Regions from separate parts of the Colwellia sp. MB3u-55 genome, predicted to be linked through region 1. Evidence: predicted binding sites of a transcription regulator. Region 1 holds the regulator's gene; each other region holds the start of a gene.

Region 1 (7,657 bases):
TCAACGTTGAAGTTAAACAAGCCAGTGAACATTCTTTTTTAAGCCAACTGATCAGATTAAGTGAATCATCTCAAGCGCATAAACCCAAATTAGCAAAATTATCAGATAAAATCGCTCAATATTTTGTTGCAGTTATTTTGCTAACCGCTGTAGGTACTGCATTTTATTGGCAACAACATTTACCTGAAGAAGCTTTTTGGATCACCTTATCGGTACTAGTAGCTACCTGCCCTTGCGCCTTGTCATTGGCAACCCCCACCGCATTAACCTGTGCGACCACACGCTTAAACCGCGAAGGCATCATGATAAAATCTGCACATGTTATGGAAACTTTACCAAAATTAACCACGATTGCCTTTGATAAAACAGGTACCTTAACTTCTGGTGATTTTTCTATTAATGAAATAAAGCGCTTTAATAATGAAAAGCTTAACTATAGCGAGCAGCAGGTTTTAGCTATAGCAGCAGCGCTTGAGTCTTATTCTGAGCATCCTTTAGCCAAACCGTTTAAAGCCTTTCGTGATTACTCCTACCACACTGAAGCCGTTGAAATTAAATCAGGTGCTGGTATTCAGGGGAAAGTGAACGGTCAATACTTTCAAATGGGTAAGCCTAATTGGTTACTTAGCGAAACAAAGATGTTGGCAGAATTTGCGACGGCTTCTTGCCTATTGATAACAGACAACCAATTAGTCGCTGCTTTTTATTTAAGCGATGAAATTCGTAATGATGCCCAAACGCTGTTAGATGACTTAAAGAAAAGTAATCTTTATACCATCATGCTATCGGGTGATAACCCTGCTGGCTGTGAAAAAGTTCAGGCATTATTACATTTAGACGAGTTACATAGTACTTTGACTGCGGCTAATAAGATGGAGATAATAAAAAATCAGCCTAAAAACTCAACCGTTGCTATGGTAGGCGATGGTGTCAATGATACCCCAGTATTTGGCGCAGCCCATGTCTCGATTGCTATGGGTAGTGGCACAGATATAGCTAAAAGCGGTGCAGATGTTATCTTACTCAATAATCGTTTAAAGTCGATAACAACATTAAGACAGGTTGCCAACAAAACTCGTCGCATTATTTGGCAAAATTATTTTTGGGCATTCGGTTATAATGCTATCGTATTGCCGCTTGCTGTTTCAGGCTACATTACCCCCTATATAGCGGTTATAGGTATGTCTGCTAGTTCGATATTGGTTATCACTAACTCATTACGTTTATTGAAAAAGTAAACGAAAACTTATAATAGAGCATAAAAACCATGAGCATTATTTATATTTTGATCCCCATAGCGATAATACTAACCTCTATCGCTATTTATTTGTTTTTCTGGGCAGTAAAGACTGAGCAGTTTGATGATTTAGAGAAACAAGGGATGAGTATCTTGTTTGATGAAGATGAAAATATTACCACAAAAAAGACCACTGAAACCCATAGCGAAAATACAGCTAAAAATGATACGGGTAGTAAATAATAACCATGTTGAGTATTGATTATTTATCAGCATTCATCATCGGCTTGTTAGGTTCGGGACATTGTATCGGTATGTGTGGTGGCATAACAACGATGTTAACATCTGCTATATCGCCGCAACAACAAGGCTGCGATAAATTTAAGCTGGTCGGTGCATATAATGTTGGCCGAATTTTTTCTTATAGCTTAATTGGAGCAATAGTTGGATTTAGTAGTTCTATTGCCATCAAAAACATTGGCGTTCCATTAGGTTTTTTTCGGTTATTTGCAGCTGTATTTTTAATTTTATTAGGCTTGTATTTAGGCCAATGGTTAATGTGGTTATCAAAAGTTGAAAAAATAGGTAAGTTCCTTTGGCGCTATCTATCTCCGTTAAGTAAAAAGTTTATTCCCATTAATAATGCTAAACAAGCGCTAGCATTAGGAGCAATTTGGGGATGGTTACCCTGTGGTTTAGTCTACTCAACATTAACTTGGTCCTTAGCCAGTGGAAGTGCTCTTAGTGGCGCTCTAATAATGACCAGTTTTGGTTTAGGTACTTTACCAGCCTTGTTAAGTCTTTCACTTGGCTCTTTTGGTATAAAGTCGTTGTTAACTAATACGAAATTCAAGAAAATAATGGCGCTAATGATAATTACATATGGTATATACAGTTTAATGTTTGCATATCAGCAATTGTTTTAATATGATCGATAAATTAGGGATAAATCATTTAGGTTAATATGTATAAAAAGCCATGTTCTACATCTCAACATATCCATTGTCAAAACTGTAGTATCAGCGAGCTGTGTTTACCTTTCTCTTTAAATGATAAAGAACTTGATACACTAGACAGTATTATTGACCGTAAACGCCCTATCCATAAAGGCGAACAAATTTTCCAAGATGGCGATAAAATGCAAGCTTTATACGCTATTCGCTCTGGAACATTCAAAACATTTACAGTAAATGAACAAGGTGAAGAACAAATTACCGGTTTTCATTTAGCGGGTGATTTATTAGGTTTTGATGCTATTGCTGAGTCAGAGCACCCTAGTTTTGCAAAAGCCTTAGAAACATCTATGGTCTGTGAGATACCTTACAATACTTTAGATTCATTATCGAATACGATGCCTAAGCTAAAAAAACAAATTCTTCGCATGATGAGTTCCGAGATCCGCGCCGATCAAGAAATGCTAACGCTACTTAACCGCAAAAATGCTGAGCAACGCTTAGCGACTTTTATTTCAACCTTAGCTAGTCGCTATCATGCACGCGGTATGTCACTGACAGATTTTCGCCTAACGATGACGCGCAGTGACATTGGTAATTATATTGGTTTAACGGTTGAAACCATCAGTAGGTTGTTAAATCGTTTCCAAAAAAATGAATTAATCACAGTAGATGGAAAGCTCATTACAATACTTGATATGGTTAAACTTAACGAGTGTGCTTCGCTGTAGTTTATCGCTTTTTTAAATAATTATAGATAAATGCTTAACATTAAAGATGTTAAGCATTTTTTTTATTGAAATATTATGATTTAAAGCAAATAATATCTATTAATTATGGTCTATTATTAATATTATTTAATAAGTAGGGAGTAAATATTATGGATAAGTATAAAAAAATATTAGCCGTTATTGATCCAACCACTGAAAATCAAAAAGCGTTGAAACGTGCGATTGAATTAGCACGACATAGTGGCGGACAGATTACTGCATTTTTAACTATTTATGATTTATCTTATGAAATGACCACCATGCTTTCTGGTGAAGAGCGAGAAGCAATGCGTCAATCGGTTATTAATGATCGTAAACTATGGTTAGACGAAAAGATTGCAGAAACTGATCACGAAGACATAACCATAGATACCTGTATTATTTGGCATAATCGTCCATTTGAAAAGATCATCAAAAAAGTACTGACTGAAAACTTCGATATTGTCATCAAAGGCACCCATCAACATGACAAGCTAAAGTCGGTGATTTTTACACCAACAGATTGGCATATCTTAAGGAAATGTCCCTGCCCAGTATTACTGGTTAAAGACCATAGTTGGCCAAGTAATGGTAATTTACTTACCGCACTCAATATTGGTAGCGATGATGATGAGCACAAAGCGCTCAATAATAAGTTAACCCAAGAATCAATAGTGTTTTCTTCACTTATTAAAGCCAATGTACACTTAGTGAATTCTTATCCGGGTACACCAGTAAATATTGCCATTGAAATTCCAGAGTTTAACGCCTCTGAATATAACGACACGATGTTTAATCATCACAAAAGTGCGATGAAAGACCATGCTAATAGCTTTAATATTCCACTCAAAAATACCCATGTTAAAGAAGGTTTACCTGAAGATGTTATTCAAAGTATTTCTAAGCACATTGATGCTGAATTAGTCGTGTTAGGCACTATAGGTCGAACAGGGATTTCAGCAGCACTTATCGGTAATACTGCAGAGCATGTCATTGACCGCCTTAACTGTGATGTTTTAGCGATAAAACCTGATGGTTACCTCTCTCCACTAGCTTAATATTGAAATATGTAAATATCCATTAAAAAGCCGAGGGTTTTCTTGGCTTTTTGCTATACTACGCGCCGTAAAATTCATACTTTTTTATTTTAAATATCTCTAGGGAACACTATGAGCGCTCAATCAGCGACACCAATAACATCTTTAACACCCAGCCAAAAAATACAGCTGAGTAAACTTGAGAAGCGCTTAAGACGACATGTTGGCCAAGCTATCGCGCAATATAATATGATAGAAGATGGCGATAAAATAATGGTGTGCGTATCAGGTGGTAAAGACAGTTACGCCCTACTGGCTATTTTAATGTTGTTAAAAGAATCAGCGCCTATTCATTTTGATATTGTTGCCGTTAATCTTGATCAAAAACAACCCGGTTTTCCTGAACATATCCTTCCCGAATACTTAGAAGCTTTAGGTGTTGAATATAAAATTGCGCAAGAAGATACCTACTCCATTGTTAAAGATAAAATACCTGAGGGGAAAACCACCTGCAGTTTATGCTCTCGTTTACGCAGAGCTATTTTGTACAAGGTCGCTGCAGAAATAGGCGCAACTAAAATTGCACTAGGCCATCATCGTGATGATATGGTTGAAACACTAATGCTAAATATGTTTTATGGCGGTAAATTAAAATCGATGCCAGCAAAATTGGTCTCTGATAATGGTGAGCATGTTGTTATTCGACCGTTAGCTTTTTGTAAAGAAGCAGAACTCATCCAATATGCACAACTAAAAGCGTTCCCAATTATTCCATGTAATTTATGTGGCTCTCAACCTAATTTACAACGCCAAAACATTAAGAAAATGCTACAGGACTGGAATGTTAATCATCCGGGACGAATTGAATCTATGTTTACTGCTATTCGCAATGTGGTTCCATCACATTTGTGTGACAGTGAACTTTTTGATTTTAAAGGGATTAACGCTGACTCAGGCATTATCAATGGTGGCGATATCGCTTTTGATGATGAACCTATTATTGCCGCTCAATTAACAAACAGCGTCAATATTGAAGAGAATTCAATAGCCAAAACTTCACTAAGTAACAGTCTGAATATTATAGAAATAAAGTAATATCTACCTGAATTAACAGCAAGTATCTAAGCGATAACAACACCAGTCAAAAGGTACTAATGTTATCGCTCGCCATCATTATCTAATGCGTAATAGAATAAGCCGCGCCTAAATAACCTTAGGCTTTGGCTTTGACAATATTTTATCAAAATACACTTTATTATGGCGGATCATTTCTGTTATTTCTAAGACATAATCAGTGCCTCTAATAGAATAACGCAGCAATCCCGTTGCTAGTATTTGTGGCGATAGTGGTTGTTCTTGAGCGCGCAATTGCCCTCTAATTGAACGAAAAACACCATAAGCATGATTGGTATTAATATTGTGTAAATAACGCTGTACCGCATGCTCTAAACTATTAAATGCTGCTACTTCATGTTTAGCACCGTAATCTCTTCCTCTTGGCACCATGCCACAACCTTTTTTATAGCACCACATTCCAAAAAAGTTCAAACCCACTCGAGCAAAACGAGAAGTGCCCCAGGCTGATTCATTGGCTGCCTGCACTAATACTAATTCAGCAGGTACAATATCAATACGCAACAATAGTTCATTAAGCTGCTGTAGCGGAGAGTGTTTTTTATTAACTTTATATTTGTTAATTAATCGCTCAAGTAAAGCTTGTTGATCTGCTAAAAGATTTTCCTCAAGGAAAAGTGTTTCTATCATCAAGGAGACTTCTGCCCTTAACATAAGAATATTGCTATTCTCCTGCGCTATTGCTGGATAAATATAACGGAAAAACTGACGTTTTTTCGTTTTAACATCGCTTATAGAAGCAAAGTTGGGGATCTTAACGTTATGAAGCGGTTGCTCAACCACTTTTACTTTTGCCTTGACTACAGGAGCGATAACAACGTTTTTTACTTCCGGCGTGGGAAGAACAAAAGTTGGCGCTAAAAAAGTGAAGGGCGCAATAAGCGCAAGAAAAAATACACTTATTAACACAGTTCTCATCAAATATTGAATAATCATAATAGCCTTTTTGTTAACAATAAGGTTTTGCACAGAACTTTACGCTGAAAATGTATCACTCGTTTGCTGCCCCATTGCATCAGTGGCTTGTAACTGCATACCAAAAATTTCTCGGTATAAAATACCTTTAACATTATAAAATAGTGGCGCTATAAATGTTAATGCGACTAAGAAAAGCATAACACCAATCACTGAAAATTGTGTTTTAGCAAGAATGGCTAAGGGGATTAAAGATAAAAATAAAGTTAAAAAGAGTAAGCTATAAATAGCGAGTAACTTAAACCACTGAAAACGTGTAACTTGTAAACTCAAGGTGATAGCTTTTATCGGTGATAATTTTTTATCTACCACAAGCGGCAGTACTAATGACAAGGCGACCGCTAAATAAATGCCTGGAAAAAAAAATAAACTCATACCTAAAGTTATTAATACTGACGTTAACAGCGCACAAACAGCAACCCAACTGCCTCGTTTTAAGAAAGCAAAAATTAATTTACTATTGGTTTTTAAGCCAACGGCATGAAAAACGCCCATCATCTCGACACCAACTAAAAAAGGATAGATAACCATAGTAACAACAATATTTAATAATGTTGTTGATTGTGGGTCTTTAATCACTTGTTCAATACCGCCCATGGTATTACTGATCAAAAATGAAACAACAATCCCCAAAATAAGCGTAAAAAGTAATCCTAAATTAATAGCGATTCGCGAGCGAAGTGTTAATTGCCACGCCTCTTTTAATACTGAAGAAACATCAATAGTATATTCACCCTGCAAAGACTTTTCTATGCTACCACCAATTTGTACTACTTTTTTTTCATCCACGAAAATGACTACCTTTGTGTAAATTTTGCAACATTATAGCAAGTTGATTTGCTATTGGAAAATAGCATAAATTTTCACCTGAATTACTGGTGTAATTTAGCAATACGTTTTAATATATTTTGAAAGTAATCAGCACCTTTCTCTTGGGCTAAGGCAATATTATTATCAGGTATTTGCTGTGGATTTTTATACACAGATAATACCTTTTCCATACTCGCTTCACGTATTAAATGAAGCGTGGGTAATGGCGAACGGTTGGTATAATTAGAGGCTGCGTTGAACGGCTCACCTTCAAAATAATAATCAGGATGAAAACTGGCCAGTTGAAAGATGCCTTCGTAACCTAAGGTGAACAACAATTCATTAGCCTCATCAAGTAAATCAAGGTAGCTTTCAAAACCTTTAAACCCTTCATTAAAAATCAATAAAGTCGTTTCTATGTTGGAGTCAGCAACGAGTCTTTCAAATTCTATGGTTAATTCTGCTAAAGCCGATTCGACCTTTTTTGCTGGGCAAACTTGATAATGTATAGTGTTATTAACAAACTCTTTTTTTGCAAAAGGGCAAAAATTCAAACCAATAATTATTTCTTCTAGCCACAGCTGAGTTTGTGAAATTTCAACGGCATACATTTGTTTATCAGGCATTTTGTTGCAGTTGCCACATTGTTGCGTAATGACCCTTTTTAGTGAGTAGCGTTTGATGATCACCCTGCTCTATTATTTCCCCTTTGTGCAGGACAATAATATTATCAGCATCAATAATAGTGGATAATCGATGAGC
Region 2 (7,657 bases), on a different contig from region 1:
CCCTCTTTGGTAATATGGTCATAGATTTCTAAAAAATCTCTTAGTGTTAATTGTCTATCCTTCATCAGTTAAAACTTAATCATTTGGCTGCATCGACCACTGCTACTGCTGGTGCCACACATTTCATCATAAGCTGTTTGATACTCTAGTGCAGCGTTGAATATATTATTATCTCGAAGATAATTTTTGGCTTCAACTAAAGATCCCATCACAGCAACATCTCTAGATTGGTTTAGACCAATAAAGTTATTGAGAGAATCAACCGCGCCAACTAAATAATGAGTCGATTCAGCGACACCAATAATAGTGGGCATAGTTGCTTGATTACTGTTAGTTAATGTATTCATCATCATAATTCTCCAACTTAAGTATACTGTCATTACGGTGATACGATCATTAAAGATCAACTTCAGTAAAATTCATAGTTGAATTTTTCTAACCTATCAACTTAAAATATCTCGTTTGTCAAAAGATGCGTATCTCTATTATCCTTTAATTAGAATTTAGCTAAAGCCATTAAGGAACATCTATGAAGAGTAAAACTGTCTGGTATCTCCATCTCCATATAATGGATGAGTGGAAATGTGTATCCTCTGGTAGCCTTGCTCATATCAAAAAAGCCCAGAGTATGTATATACAAAATGGCGTAACCACACCACTTAGGGTCGCACATAGTAAATTGATTAGTGCAAACAATTAAAGCAGCAAATAACGCTTTTAAGTGGGTAGCTAGGTTTATGATCAATCTGTTATGGCGGCTACAGCTGGATTAGAATTGATTGCTGATCTATCTTGGTCATTTTACTGACCACTAGCAAATAAGAATTATCCATCATTCGCTTTAACTCACCCTGAGGAATTGAGCCATCTAAGATAATAGTATTCCAATTAGATTTATTCATATGATAGCCGGGAATGATGCCAGGAAAAATATCACGTAATATCTCTGCCTCCCCAGGCTCACATTTTAGGTTCATCCAAAAATGACCTTTAGCGTCTTGTGCAACCTTGGCACTTTTAGCGTTTGAACCATGAGAAATCGTTGCAAACATCTTATTTTTGACCTTGAAAACGCTAACGTCATCACCAAACGGATAGTAAAGCGAGCTTGCAGATTTAGCTAATAAATAGTGTTCCGCCATTTGAGGGTTCATAGATTTCATTGGCGTTTATCTCTATACATTAAGGGCTTAAATTTACGGTCTAATGAATTTAAGCATAGCAGTAAAAAGTAACTTTGGGTTAGAGAACAAGATAAGCAGAAGTTTCAGCCTAAAAAAATACCGATAAACAATTTATCGGTATTTTTTAGCAAAAGTTTAGTTCAGCTTAAATTAATAATAAGAAACTTGTGTTGGGATTGTTAAAATACTTTTACCGAAACGCTTTAACCAATAATATATCGCCGCAAAAATCGCAATGACGATGGCAATACTAATTCCCGCGGACAACGGATTAGTAGCGAAGGTTGCCACTTGATAAGTAAATGTCGCCGCTAAATAAGCTAATGAAAAGCTCCATAAAGCTGCAAATCCAGCCCAACGGCTGCCAACTTCACTCTTTATTGCCCCCATAGCTGCTGCACAAGGTGTATAAAGCAAAATAAATAACAAGTAACTAAATGCGCCAATTTTACCAGCAAATGCGGCCTGCATAACAGTGAATGTTCCTTCATTAACGCCTTGTTCTTCTGCGGCGGTATGTAAGTTGGTAACATCTCCGATATCAGTCCCTAAAGGATCATCAGCTTGAATACCTAATAAGTTTTCTTTTATTGAATCCGTCGCGTCAGTCCATAACTCAGCCATTGATTTTAATGCCTCTGGTTCTGCATTTACGTCGGTATATAAACTATTAAATGTAGCCACTAAAGCCTCTTTCGCAAACAAGCCGGTAATAATACCAACACTTGCTTGCCAGTTATCTTCCTTAATACCCATAGGTGCAAGTAAAGGGGTAACAACCTGAGCACTTTTACTCAATACCGACTCTTGAGAGTCTTGGTGACCAAATTGACCATCAGTACCTAATGAGTTAAAGAAGTTAAGCACACAAACCACTAAGACAATTGTTTTACCTGCCCCCAAAATAAAAGACCGAGTACGTTGCCAAACACGATGCACGAGATAAGAAAGCTTAGGTATTTCATAGAGCGGTAATTCCATAATATTGACAGAATTTTTGCCCATTAATACGGTGTGCTTTAATAAAAACCCTGTAAATAGTGCTGCCGCTATACCGATTAAGTACAATAAGAAAACTAAGTTTTGCCCAGAATCAGGAAAAAATGCCGCAGCAAATAAAGCATATACCGGTAAACGTGCCCCACACGACATAAACGGTGACATCATTATAGTGGTGATACGTTCACGCTCACTGTCAAGAATTCGTGCCGACATTACAGCCGGAACCGTACAACCAAAACCAACAATTAAAGGGACAAAAGCTTTACCGGGTAAACCAATTTTTTGCATAGCACTGTCAACCACAAACGCTGCACGCGCTAGGTATCCACTGCTTTCTAAAATCGATAAGCCAATAAATAAACAAGCGATGATTGGAATAAAAGTCGCGACCGTTTGAATACCTAAGCCAGCTCCTTCAATTAAGGTTAGCAACCACTGAGGTAAATCATAACTTGATAAAAATCTTTGCGGGTAATCGACAAAAATAGCGCCGGCTAAAATATCAAAAAAGTCGATAAAAGCGCTACCCACATTAATAGCAAACATAAACAATAAGTACATCATGCTAAGAAAAACGGGCACACCTAACCAAGGATGAAGGATAAAATGGTCAAGGCGGTCACTTAAACTTATTGCCGGTGCTTTTTTGGAAGCCGGTATATCCTTTTTAACATCGATCAATAACTGCTGAATAAATTCGTAACGCGCCTGCATAATACTAATAGCATCTGTATTAGTTTGCTGACAGCCACCTTGATCATTACAAGCGCCACATTCAAGATCAATTAACACTTCAGTTGAGTTTTTATCAGCGAGTTTATTGACAATATCTGCTGATAAAATTAATTTTTTTGGACGTTCACTTGCTTTAGGTAATTCAAGTAAAGCCTGTTCTACTTGTTTTAAGGTATCTTTAGCTAAGCTGTTAGCAATAATAACTTTACAACCAAGTTCTTTTGCTAAAATATTTATATCAACGGTTTGCGCTTCTTTTCGATCAGATTTATTGATAACCAATAATACCGGTAAACCGAGTTCAAGTAGCTGAGTCGTTAAATACAACTGACGCTTTAATTGCGTCGCATCGACGACATTAATTAAACAATCAATGTCGTTATTTTTGAGGAAATCTTGGGTAATAGTCAGGTCTTTACTTTGTTCAGTTCGAGTGGCGAGAGAACTAACGCCGGGTAAGTCTGAAAGTAAAACTTGCGCATTATTAAATGAGAAGGGCTGCTGTTTTGTCGCTACAGTGACGCCAGTCCAGTTTCCTGTTTGTTGTTTTGCGCCCGTTAGAGCATTAAAAAACGTGCTTTTTCCTGAATTGGCAAAGCCAACTAGAGCCAAATGTAAAGCTTGTGACATTAGACGATTTCTATACCTATTTGTTGAGCAATACTCGTTGCTAAGCAAATTTTAGTACCATGGAGATGAAAGGCAAGTGGCCCATTAAATGGTGCTTTATGGGCTAATGATATCTCAGTTTTTAACGCAAAACCCTGCTCGATTAACTTTGAAGTCAAATCGAAATTTGTTGGCAACGTGCGGATCACCGCTCGTTGGGTACGCGTCAATTGTGAAAGGGTCATAAAGAACAACTCAAATAATAATGATTATCATTTGATTCTACTTTACTATTAACTTTTCAGCAAGCGTATATAACGGCGTAATTGATCTAAATCAGCTTAAATTAATCTACTTATAAACTTGATTTAAAATTTAATAGTTTAGCAAGCCTTCAATATAATCGTATTAAAAATATAACTGGATTTATCTACACAGCTTCGGTAAAAATAGCGAAGAGTTTATTGCTAAAGCAATGGGTTTAATTGAAAACGTCATAGTTTTTTCACTTACTTGTTTGAGTATGCCAAATAGAATTAATACTATTGTGTTAGCTATAATCAATAAAAACAAAGTAAAAACAGTGAAGTGCGACATAATGTCGCAATAAAAAATGTCTTACTTGACCTAAGTCAAATAAGACATTTTAGTAGGGTAATCGTTATTTAACAAAAAACCTTAGTTACAGAGCTGATTAGCGTTAAAAGCAAAAAGTGCACAACTAGCTTATTTTCAAAGCAGATTAATTGAACCTACTAACGGCAGTTACTTTTCCAGCGACTGTTTTGCAGGCTGATTTACTTTAAGCAACATAATTGCTTGAAACTCAGACAATAGTTAATAACTTATTAACTTAATTATGTCGCTCTGCATTTTTATCTCCTAACGTTTTCATGATATCTCGCCAAGTTAATATGCCAACGGGAATGCTATTTTCATCAACAATAGGAATACATGATGTTTTAGTCTGATTAAAAATATCAATGGCATCAAAAACATTAGCGTTAGGCGTTAAGGTGATCAATTTGCGATTCAGTATTTGATGCGCTTTCTTGTTTAAGGTTGCTGCATCTCTTGGGAGCTCGGCGGCAGTGCCAATATTAGGACTAAGTGCTTTGAGAAGATCTCTGTCTGAAATAACCCCTGATAATTGTTTATTATCAACGACCAGTAAATGATGAAAATTAGCATATTTAAAAATATTTTTTATCGTCAATAACGTATCGTCCAAAGAGACGCTAACAAATGCTTTGGTCATGATGCTGGCTATTTTCATTATGCTACCTTTTATCCACCTTATTCTTAACTATACAATACATTGACAAACAACAAAGAGAATTTACTTTATTTGGGGATAATAGATGACAATTAACTTAACAATGGCACAATGAACTAAGACTCAAAATAAGGAATATAAATGAAAGGTTTAACTACCTTAATTTTATTGTGTATTAGCACAATAAGTTATGCCACCGAACAAGCAGAAGAAATATTCAAACAACTTGCTCCGTCACTTTATCAAATAAGACTTATAGACATCGCCAGCGGTGAAAAGTCATCAATTGGATCTGGTTTTCAAATTAGTGCCGACGGTTTAATTGCGACCAATTATCACGTTATTTCTGGTTATGCGCGTCATCCCAATAAGTACACGATTGAAATTTTTGATCACCAAGGTAAAAAAGCGCCACTTACTTTACAAAGTGTTGATGTTATCAATGATCTAGCTTTAGTAAAAAGAACGACTAATGGCGAAATGCCTTTCTTTAAAATTTCAAAGCGTGTTCCCCAAAAAGGCGAAGAGCTTTATTCGTTAGGTAACCCGCACGATTTAGGCATGATAGTAGTACCTGGCACTTACAATGGATTGAAGAATGAATCTTTTAACGACCGGATCCATTTTACCGGCTCAGTAAACTCTGGAATGAGTGGCGGACCTGTCGTCAATAAAAACTCTGAAGTCGTTGGGATAAATGTCGCAACTTCAGGTAATCAAATCGGATTTTTAGTACCACACGATAAACTACTTAACTTATACAAGCGTTATAAAACAAGTAAACCCGAAAGTATTGCAGCACAAATGGCACAACAACTTGCTGATAATCAAGACAAGTTAATCACCACGCTATTAAATAGCGAATGGCAGATGCGTCCTTTAGGAGAAGGTTTAATTCCCGTGGTTAATATTCCTTTTATTCGTTGTTGGGGAGAGTCAAACGCTGATAAAGCAGATGCTATTGTTCTAGCCGTGGTTGCTAATTGTTCTTTGGATGAAGATACTTACATCTCAAATAATTTCTTCACCGGCTCTATTGAAATGGAATATCGCTATATGCAAGCAAAAGAACTTAGCGAGACTAAGTTTTATCAAATATTTGAGCGTCAATTAACGCAAGTCATGCCAGGAAACAAAGCGGGTAAAGATGATGTTACTGAGTTTCAATGTCAGCACGATATTGTTACACCGTCAAACCAAGCGATTACCAACAAATCAGTTTTTTGTACCCGTGCCTACAAAGACTTTCCTAAATTATTTGACGTTTTATATATAGCTATTTCTGTTGATAAGGGCGACCAAGCCTTACTTAGCCACTTTACTGTCGCTGGCGTTACGCAAAATAGTGCACTTAAGTTTACAGAGAAATTTATGGAGTCTATTTCATGGAAATAATCATAGAAGAAATTACTCGCGCCCATAAATTAATCGCTCGACATAAATTTATGCAAAATCACATCAATATTGGTCGTGGTTATGATAATGATATTATTATGGCTGACCCACATATTTGTGGCCAACACCTTAGTCTTAATTTTAATGGTGAACATTGGCTGCTAAACGATGAAGGCTCTATTAACGGCAGTTTTTATGACGATGAGTTTTCAAAAACAAAATCAGCTGTTCATCAACACATCGTTCGTTCTGGACAAGTTTTTATGATTGGCAAAAGTTTAGTACGCATTGTTTTTCCCGATCACCCCGTACCTGAAAGCATTAGTTTTAGCCCTTTTGAAAATATTTTAACCTTAACAAGACATCCTCTCTTTTTAGCTGTAAACATTTTATTATTTGCCAGTGTTACCGGCTGGTTATTTAACCTTCACAACCCTGTAGAAGTCAATTTCACTCAGTTATTAGTACCCGCTATTGGCATGACTTTACTCTTTGGGCTTTGGCCTATTGGTGTTGCTTTGGTTTCTCATTTAACTAAGCATGATGCTAGGTTTTGGGGACAATTAGGCATCTGTTTTGTCTTTTACAATTTAATGTGGTTAAGTGATTTTATTGAAAACATCACCAGTTTCAATGCTTCATCTCAGTCAATACTCAGCATGCTTGCCACTTTCTTACCTATTGTATTGGCATTTTGTTTGTTCTGGCTAAATTGCCAAATTGGTTTTCATATGACCACTCGACGCAGAACATTAGTAGCAAGTTGCATGACGCTGTTATTGTTTGGTGGTAGCTTCTTAATTCAGTTTAGTAAAAAACCTGAATTCAGTATCCGTCCCGCTTTTAATACTACGTTAATGGCGCCAAGTTATTTATTTACTCACAGCAATAATGTCCAAGGCTTTCTTGAGAGCAGTAAAACATTATTTAACGATGCGCAAGAAGCGGCACTTGAAGACAAATAAAGTGGCTTAATAAACAAAAAAAGCTAACGAGTTCGTTAGCTTTTTTGTTAGCTGAGAGAATAACGACTAAGTGATGACGACACATTAAGGGCGAGGAATAAAACCTACTGCATCATACACTTTTGCTAATATTTTACTTGCCCTAGCTGATGCTTTTTCAGCGCCTGCTTTCATCACTGAATCTAAATAAGCCTGGTCCTCACGGATTTGATGATATCTTTGCTGAATAGGTTCTAATAAAGCAACCACAGCATTAGCAACGTCGCCTTTTAAGTGCCCATACATTTTATCTTCATATTGTGGCACTAACTGCTCAACGGTTTCACCTGTACAACAAGACAATAAAGACAATAAATTTGATACACCTGGCTTTTCTTCAATATTAAAATAGATATTAGCTTCTTCATCAGAATCAGTCATGGCGCGTTTGATTTTTTTACTGATTTTTTTAGGGTCTTCTAATAAGCCAATAAAATTACCAGGATTAGCGT
Region 3 (7,657 bases), on a different contig from region 1:
GAAGGCGATAAGCTTCATGTTGCTGCGGGTGTACAAAATCCACTTTATGCTCGTGTCCATGCGGCAAAAGTCGCTAATATGGACGTAGAAGATGTTGTTTTTCATGCCCATTCAATGGGAGGAGGCTTTGGTCGTCGTGTCGGTTTTAGCATGAGTGAAGACAATCCAATAATGTGGATTGATGAAGTTGTCACTCTAGTAAAAAAATACAAGTTTCCTATCAAACTCACTTGGTCGCGTGAGGCAGACACGAGACAAGATGTTTATCGACCGGCAGTTCTGGCAAAATTTTCAGCACAGCTTGACGAAAACGCTAAACCACGTTATTGGCTATCGGCAAGCTATGGCAGCGAAGGTGGCGCGCCAGCTTCTATGCCACCTTATAACGTCGATAATATTAAGGTGCAGTTTGCTAATCATCCTTCTCCCGTGCCTATTGGTTTTTGGCGTAGTGTCGAAAATAGTCAACATGCATTTTTCAACGAGAGTTTTATCGATATATTGGCTAAAAAAGCACAGGTTGATCCCATTAAATATCGATTAGCATTACTCGATAATAACGACGATCATGCCAAATGCTTAAAGGAAGTGGCGCAGCTGTGCAATTGGCAATACGGTGTTAGCTCTGACGGTAAAGCGATGGGCGTTGCTGTACAAAAAAGTTTTGGCACTATGGTTGCTACCGTTGCTGAAGTTTCACTGCAAAATAACCAAGCGTGTGTTCATCGTGTTTGGATAGTGACTGACAGTGGTGTGGTGGTCAACCCAGACTCAGCAATAGCTCAAGTCGAAGGTGGCGTGCTCTTTGGATTAACGGCGGCACTTTATGGACGTTGTGATATTGAAAGTGGCGGTGTCAAACAAAGCAATTTTCATGATTACCCTATCATTAAAATGGCTGAAGCGCCTATTGTTCAAGTGAAGTTGCTTGAAAGTGCTAATGAACCCGGTGGTTTTGGTGAAGTTGGCGTACCCACTATTGCCCCAGCAGTTGCCAATGCATTGGCGGTCTTAGGTAAAAGACCAATGCGTTTACCAATTAACGCTTAATATGATAACCAAAGTATAATGACCTTAATTAAAAACCAGCGATAAGGCTGGTTTGTAATTAAGAACGACGCTTAGCAAAAATACTTAATAGAAGAACATCAATAATTAAGTGTCTGTGCTCAGTTTACTTGAGGATAAATTCACGCTTAATAATATCTGAGCTCTCGCACCTTGCCCCAAAATACCCGATAAGAAAAAGCGGTATAACTAAATATAACAGGTACCACAATGAAGGTTCCCCATAATAGAAAGCTCAAAGATTCAGGTGCTGCGGCTGTTTCCCAAATAGTCAGTTTGTTAGGTACTATGTACGGAAAAAAACTAAAGGCTAAACCAAAAAAACATAGAGTGAAGATAATCACTGCCGCGATAAAAGGTCGCCAACAGCCTTTGTCATTTACTTTAGGTAGTTGCTTTAATTGTATTAGGCTAAAAATAAATAACCCAAAGCAAATAGTCGGTAACGTTAATATCAGTAAAGTGTTTGGCCAAGTAAACCATTTTTCATAGACACCTGGATTAATTAACGGATTAACAAAGGAGACAGCTATAATACCAAGGAAACAAATTAGTCCTGATTTTTTCGCCCAAGCTACCGCTTGTATTTGCAGTTCACCTTCAGTTTTCATAATTAACCAACAAGCACCTATATAGCTATAAGCGGCCGCAACACCAAAGGCACTCAGTAAACTAAAACAATAAGCGGCTACAGTGTTTTCAAAGCCCATAACATACATACCTAACATGTAACCTTGGCTTAAAGCAGCGAGTAACGAGCCTATTTTGAAGACTTTATTCCATGTAGGCTTATGACCAAAGGCGGCTTTAGCACGAAAATCAAAAGCAACACCACGAAGCACCAAACTAATTAATAATACCGCGGTGGGTAAATAGAGCTCTTTAAATATATAGCTGTGAGCCGCAGGAAAGGCTATCAACAATAAACCAATCGCTAAAACTAGCCAAGTTTCGTTAGCATCCCAAAAAGGACCTATTGAAGCTATCATGGTATCTGCATTGTCTGTTTGATCGAGTGGTAGCATAATGCCGACACCTAAATCATAGCCATCTAAAATGGCATAAAGTAAGATTGAAAAACCCATAAATGAGACAAAAATTAGCGCTAAGGTATTTTCTTCAAACATAACTTATCCCTCGATTATTTTACTAGGTGTGTGAATAACAGATTTTACTTGTTCATCGATACTGAATTCTTCAAGTTCAATCGCTCGTCCTGCCATCGTAAATAGGGTGTGTAGGTAGGCAACCATAATGACAACATATAAAGTCAAATAAAGTGTAAGTGTTATTCCTACATTTGCTGGCGCTATATCTGTCGCTGCATCTTTTACCGTTAAAATCCCTGTCACTAGCCAAGGTTGACGACCAATCTCAGTGACATACCAGCCCGCTAATGTGGCGGCCCAACCCGAGAAGCTCATCGCAACCAGCACTTTTAATAGCCAAGGGGGCAATTGTTTTTTACGCCACAATTGAAAACGACTAAACCAAGCGACAATAAACATGAATAGGCCTAAAGCTACCATGATTCTAAAAGCAAAGAACACCGGCGCAACAGGGGGATGGTTACCTTCAAATTCGTTTAGCCCCTTTATTTCGCCATCAAAATCGTGTGTTAAAATAAAGCTGGCCATTTTAGGAACGGCTATTTCAAAATGATTGGTTTTTTGCTCTTCATCAGGAAGTGCAAATAACAACAGTGGTGCGCCTTTTTCGGTATGCCAGATACCTTCCATGGCGGCAATTTTTTGTGGTTGATGTTCTAAGGTATTTAAACCATGCATATCACCTAACAATATCTGTACTGGTGCCAGTACTGCAGCGACTGTTAACGCTATTTTAAGCGTTAATTGTGGCGCTTTTTTGTTATCACCCTTGAGTAAGCGATAAGCACTTATACCGGCAACTAAAAATGCCGCCGTTAAACCAGAGGCAACCAGCATATGAGACAATTTGTAAGGGAATGACGGGTTGAAAATAATAGCAAACCAGTCAACGGGAAATGCGACACCATCGCGCATCTCATGACCTTGAGGCGTTTGCATCCAAGAGTTAAGTGCTAAGATCCAAAATGACGATAAACTGGTACCAAAAGCGACAATTAACGTTGATAGTGTATGTACTCGAGCCGAAACTCGATTCATACCAAATAACATAATGCCTAAAAAACCAGCCTCTAAAAAGAAAGCAGTGAGTACTTCATAACCCAATAATGGTCCCGCTATATTACCGACTGTCTCCATAAATTTTGGCCAGTTAGTGCCAAATTGAAACGACATAGTAATACCGGTAACCACGCCTATTGCGAAGGTAAGGGCAAATATTTTGACCCAAAAACGGTAGGCTCGCATCCAGATAGGATCATTGGTTTGGTCAAAGCGTAATTTGAAATAAAACAAAAACCAGCTCAGTGCGATGGTTATTGTTGGAAACAGGATATGAAAGCTAATATTAGCGGCAAACTGGATGCGTGAAAGCATTAAGGTTTCTAACATGATTTACTCCATAAACCCTAGAAAACACGAATAGTATCAACGGGTTTAACGTTTAAAGTGACAATTTTTTACAACATTAATGTGTTAGCTTCAAAAAAGTCAAAGTAACAATTTAGTTTTTATTTAAAAGTTTATCTTTTATATCAATAACTTTACTGACACCGGCGCCAAGTTTCATTAATGTATTAAGCTTTTCTGGGCTCATACTTTGTAGTTCTGCCGCCCAATGGGTAATCGTTTCAAGTAGGTCATGCATCTCATGCATTTTTTGCTGTGCATATTGTTCTTGAGGGTTAGCGGGTTCATCTAAAAGGTTATCGCGTAATAGTGACAGGGTAGGGTCAACCTCACGTTTGCGACGTTCTTCAAAGACACGTATTGCCATTTCCCAAATAGACCCAGCCGGTGAGTAATATTCTTTGCGATCTTTGGGTTTATGTTGTACTTGAACTAAGCGCCAAGACTGTAATTCTTTAATACCCATACTGACATTACCGCGAGAAATGTTGAGGGCTTCTGATATTTGTAGCGCAGTGAGTGAATCATTGTGAATAATTAATAAACCATACATTTGACCAACGGTGCGGTTAAAGCCCCAGCGACTGCCCATTTCACCACAGTGCATAACGAACGATTCAATTTTAGCTGTCATAATCATAATTAAGTATTCTGAACTTTCAGTAATTTCTGAAAGTTTAAACCTTTGTTGATTTAGATCAAGTGTTATTTTGAATATTATGGCTTTTTTTTGATTGTTAAGTGAGTCACTCAGCTCGTGATAAAGCAAGGTGTTGTTAAGTGAGGTACCGACAGAAAAATGGGGAAAGTATTAATAAAAACTAGCTTTGGTAGCGACAGAAATTTATGAATAAATGCGGCGCAAAAGCACCGCAGTTATTAACTTTTATGGTGATGTGGTTTTAATTGGTTATTTATACTTAGCTTGTAAGTAATCAAATACGGCGCGAATACCGAAAGCTTCGCCGCCAAGGGGGCGCCCTGGTAAAGCTCTGATATTAAATGCCATCACATCAAAGTGAACCCAATCAGTCTCTTTTTTTACAAACTCTTGTAGATATAATGCCGCGGTAATTGCACCACCAAAGGGTATTGCGGCGCAATTGGTCATATCAGCAATAGAGCTTTTCAGTAAATCACCGTATGGGCTATAAAGCGGCATACGCCAGACCGGATCGCTAATTTTGCTGCCCGCTTGGGTAATACCTGCAGCAACTTCATCGCTTGTTGAGAAAAACCCTGGTAATTCTGTGCCTAAAGCAACACGCATTGCGCCAGTGAGGGTTGCAAAATCAATAATTAAATCAGGCTGTTCGGTGTCAGCTTCTGTTAGAGCATCACACAATACTAAGCGACCTTCTGCATCAGTGTTGTGAATTTCAACGGTAATACCTGCGCGTGTAGTAATAACATCACCAGGTCTTATGGCATTGCTTGACACGGCATTTTCTACCGCAGGAATGAGTACTCGTAAATTAATCGGTAGGTTATGCGACATAATTAATTGAGCTAATCCGAGGACATGTGCAGATCCGCCCATATCTTTTTTCATATTACGCATACCGGCAGCGGGTTTTAAGTCGAGACCACCACTGTCAAAGCAAACGCCTTTACCCACTAACGTTACTTTTGGGTGATGGCTATTACCCCAAGTTAAGTCAATTAAACGAGGTGCATGCGCACTCGCGCGACCAACGGCATGTATGGTTGGGTAATTTTGTTCGACAAGTTCATCACCAATAATTTGCTGAACTTGGCCGTGATACCTATCAGCCAAGTTTTGCGCACAGTCACCAAGATCTATTGGCATCATATCAGCTGCTGGCGTATTGACTAAGTCACGGACTAAAGTCGTTGCCTCGGCATATTTAATGGCACTGCCGACTATGGTTTGATTATTAACGGCTAAGCAGGGAAGCGGGGCATTATTTTTGTTTTTTGTTACATAACGATCGAATTTATAGGCGCCCATTAGCCATGAAAAACAGATGGCTTGTTGCTGTTCATCTGTCGCATGTAACAAATACTGACCAGGAGGAAGTTGCTTAATTAATTCGCCACAGGCAAAGAAGTGTCTGGCATCTTCAACAACAAATACTGCTAGCGACAACTCCCCTTGAGTATTAGGTAATAACGCTAAACCTTCAGCTTTATAATTAGTATTGGCTAACCATGCTTGGTTTTGCTGGGTTTGCTCGCTTAACCAGTCGTTATAGTTATTTTTGTTGATGATAAAAAGTGATGTACCTTTATCGTCGGCACGTAGTAACTGATTCATGAATTTCCTTAGGACGAATTGATTGGTTTTTATGTCTTGCTAGATTGTAACCTAAGCAAGATTAAGTTGAAGTGCTATCGGATGTTTCTGGCCTAATTATAAAGTAATTATTGCGACCTTAGGTGTTTTGTAAATAAAATGTTGATATAAAGACCAAAAAATTGAAATTACCTATGTTATGGTAAATTAGAATTTCAACTAAAGAAAAGGAATATCTAATTGAAACATATGCTTTTTATATTAATTACGCTTATATTAAGCCAAAGTGCTTTTGCTGATAGCGGCTTTAAAATACCCCCCAAGCAACTTGCAGATCTCGTTGATGCCCCAAGGCAACCGAGTGTGATGATTTCGGCAGATAAACAATGGGTCGCGATATTAGCTCGACCTGGCGCTAAGACTATTGAAGAGCTTGCTCAGGCTGAAGAAAAACTCGCAGGATTAAGAATTAATGCTGATATCTTCGCACCTAGTCGTTCTAGTGGCTATACCGGGATTAGTCTTAAGCACGTTGATGGTGCTAAACAAATTGAGATTAAGGACTTGCCCGCAGGAAAAATAATGAGTGTTAACTTTTCACCTGACTCTCAATATTTAGCCTTTATCTTAGAAAATAAACAAGGTTTAACATTATGGACGTATAACCTCAAAACGAAAAAAACTAAGCGAGTGAGCAAGCAAACGATTAATGCTTCACTGGGCGGTACTAAGTATCGTTGGAAACATGATTCAAATGGTTTTTACACACGTTTAACTGTTGCTAACGCAAGCGATAAGCCTCTTGCGTCTAAAGCGTCTATAGAGCCGGTTATTCAAACTACCTCAGGTAAAAAAGCCGCAGTAAGAACATATTCAAATCTATTAAAAACGCCATATGATGAAGCACTTTTTGAGTTTTTAACGCGTTCTCAATTAGTTGGAATTAACTTAACCGGCAAAATAAATAAGCTGGGTAACATCAGTATGGTTAAAGATTTTAACATTTCACCTGATGGTCAGTATTTACTGGTTTCACAAGTTAAAAAGCCTTTTTCTTATTTGGTACCTGCCAGTCGTTTCCCTATAGAAACACAAGTATGGACAGTAAAGGGGACGTTAGTGACTCAAGTCGCTGATTTAGCTTCAGGAGAAAATATTCCTAAGGGATTTGATTCGGTTAGAGAAGGCCGACGCGATATCAGTTGGCGAAGTGATGTAGCTGCCACGCTAGTTTGGGCTGAAGCTCAAGATGGCGGCAATATGAAAACTGTTGTCGATTACCATGATTTTATTTATGCATGGACCGCCCCTTTTAAAAATACTCCACAAGTATTCCAAAAAGTAGCACGTCGCTTCGATGATATAACGTGGGGGAACAATAATTTCGCGATGATCAGTGATTGGCGTTTTAGTGATCGTCAAATCAGGCAATGGAAATTCAATCCAAGTGACGCCAACGCTAAAATGGAGCTCTTTCAAGCGCGCTCTTATAATGATCGTTACAATGACCCTGGTCGTTTTGTTAAAGAACGAAACCAATTCGGTTTAGAGGTTATTAAGACTTCTGATAACGATAAGAAAGTTTATTTAACTGGCAGAGGCGCTTCTGAAGAAGGTAATATTCCTTTTTTAAATCAATATGATTTTAGAACTAAAAAGATAACAAACGTCTGGCAATCAAAAGCGCCTTACTATGAACGCGTTGTTTTATTACTCAATGACCAAGCCAGTAAAGTAATGACCTTGCGAGAGTCTATTAGCGAACAACCTAACTTTTTTGTCCGTGATTTAAGTAAAAATACTTTAACAAAGTTTA

What was found. Region 1 encodes FNR, which switches genes on or off when oxygen is low (the NO sensors DNR and NnrR bind a similar motif). Its sites were predicted from a motif close to TTGATCTAGATCAA; they were not measured.
Region 2: a site for FNR is predicted at 3,857-3,870, ahead of H4J66_RS00180 (FeoA family protein). Genes of this name have one in related genera too.
Region 3: a site for FNR is predicted at 4,273-4,286, ahead of H4J66_RS13870 (GbsR/MarR family transcriptional regulator). Genes of this name have one in related genera too.

What each region holds. Positions count from the first base shown of each region.
Region 1 covers NZ_JACGUS010000072.1:35,699-43,355, reverse strand. Annotated here, with positions in the region: gene H4J66_RS03510 (heavy metal translocating P-type ATPase) at 1-1,238, shown strand, start outside; gene ccoS (cbb3-type cytochrome oxidase assembly protein CcoS) at 1,268-1,480, shown strand; gene H4J66_RS03500 (sulfite exporter TauE/SafE family protein) at 1,486-2,163, shown strand; gene fnr (fumarate/nitrate reduction transcriptional regulator Fnr) at 2,202-2,921, shown strand; gene uspE (universal stress protein UspE) at 3,071-3,997, shown strand; gene ttcA (tRNA 2-thiocytidine(32) synthetase TtcA) at 4,109-5,071, shown strand; gene H4J66_RS03480 (glucosaminidase domain-containing protein) at 5,180-6,028, opposite strand; gene H4J66_RS03475 (hypothetical protein) at 6,086-6,874, opposite strand; gene H4J66_RS03470 (DUF1415 domain-containing protein) at 6,958-7,521, opposite strand; gene H4J66_RS03465 (ABC transporter ATP-binding protein/permease) at 7,514-7,657, opposite strand, start outside.
Region 2 covers NZ_JACGUS010000020.1:23,792-31,448, reverse strand. Annotated here, with positions in the region: gene H4J66_RS00200 (DUF3081 family protein) at 1-65, opposite strand, end outside; gene H4J66_RS00195 (DUF6482 family protein) at 69-353, opposite strand; gene H4J66_RS00190 (MmcQ/YjbR family DNA-binding protein) at 759-1,154, opposite strand; gene feoB (ferrous iron transport protein B) at 1,335-3,551, opposite strand; gene H4J66_RS00180 (FeoA family protein) at 3,551-3,775, opposite strand; gene H4J66_RS00175 (CBS domain-containing protein) at 4,384-4,806, opposite strand; gene H4J66_RS00170 (serine protease) at 4,948-6,201, shown strand; gene H4J66_RS00165 (FHA domain-containing protein) at 6,192-7,166, shown strand; gene trpS (tryptophan--tRNA ligase) at 7,251-7,657, opposite strand, start outside.
Region 3 covers NZ_JACGUS010000117.1:114,673-122,329, forward strand. Annotated here, with positions in the region: gene H4J66_RS13855 (xanthine dehydrogenase family protein molybdopterin-binding subunit) at 1-1,050, shown strand, start outside; gene H4J66_RS13860 (cytochrome d ubiquinol oxidase subunit II) at 1,197-2,195, opposite strand; gene H4J66_RS13865 (cytochrome ubiquinol oxidase subunit I) at 2,199-3,566, opposite strand; gene H4J66_RS13870 (GbsR/MarR family transcriptional regulator) at 3,679-4,224, opposite strand; gene H4J66_RS13875 (M17 family metallopeptidase) at 4,495-5,862, opposite strand; partial or broken gene H4J66_RS13880 (prolyl oligopeptidase family serine peptidase) at 6,091-7,657, shown strand, end outside.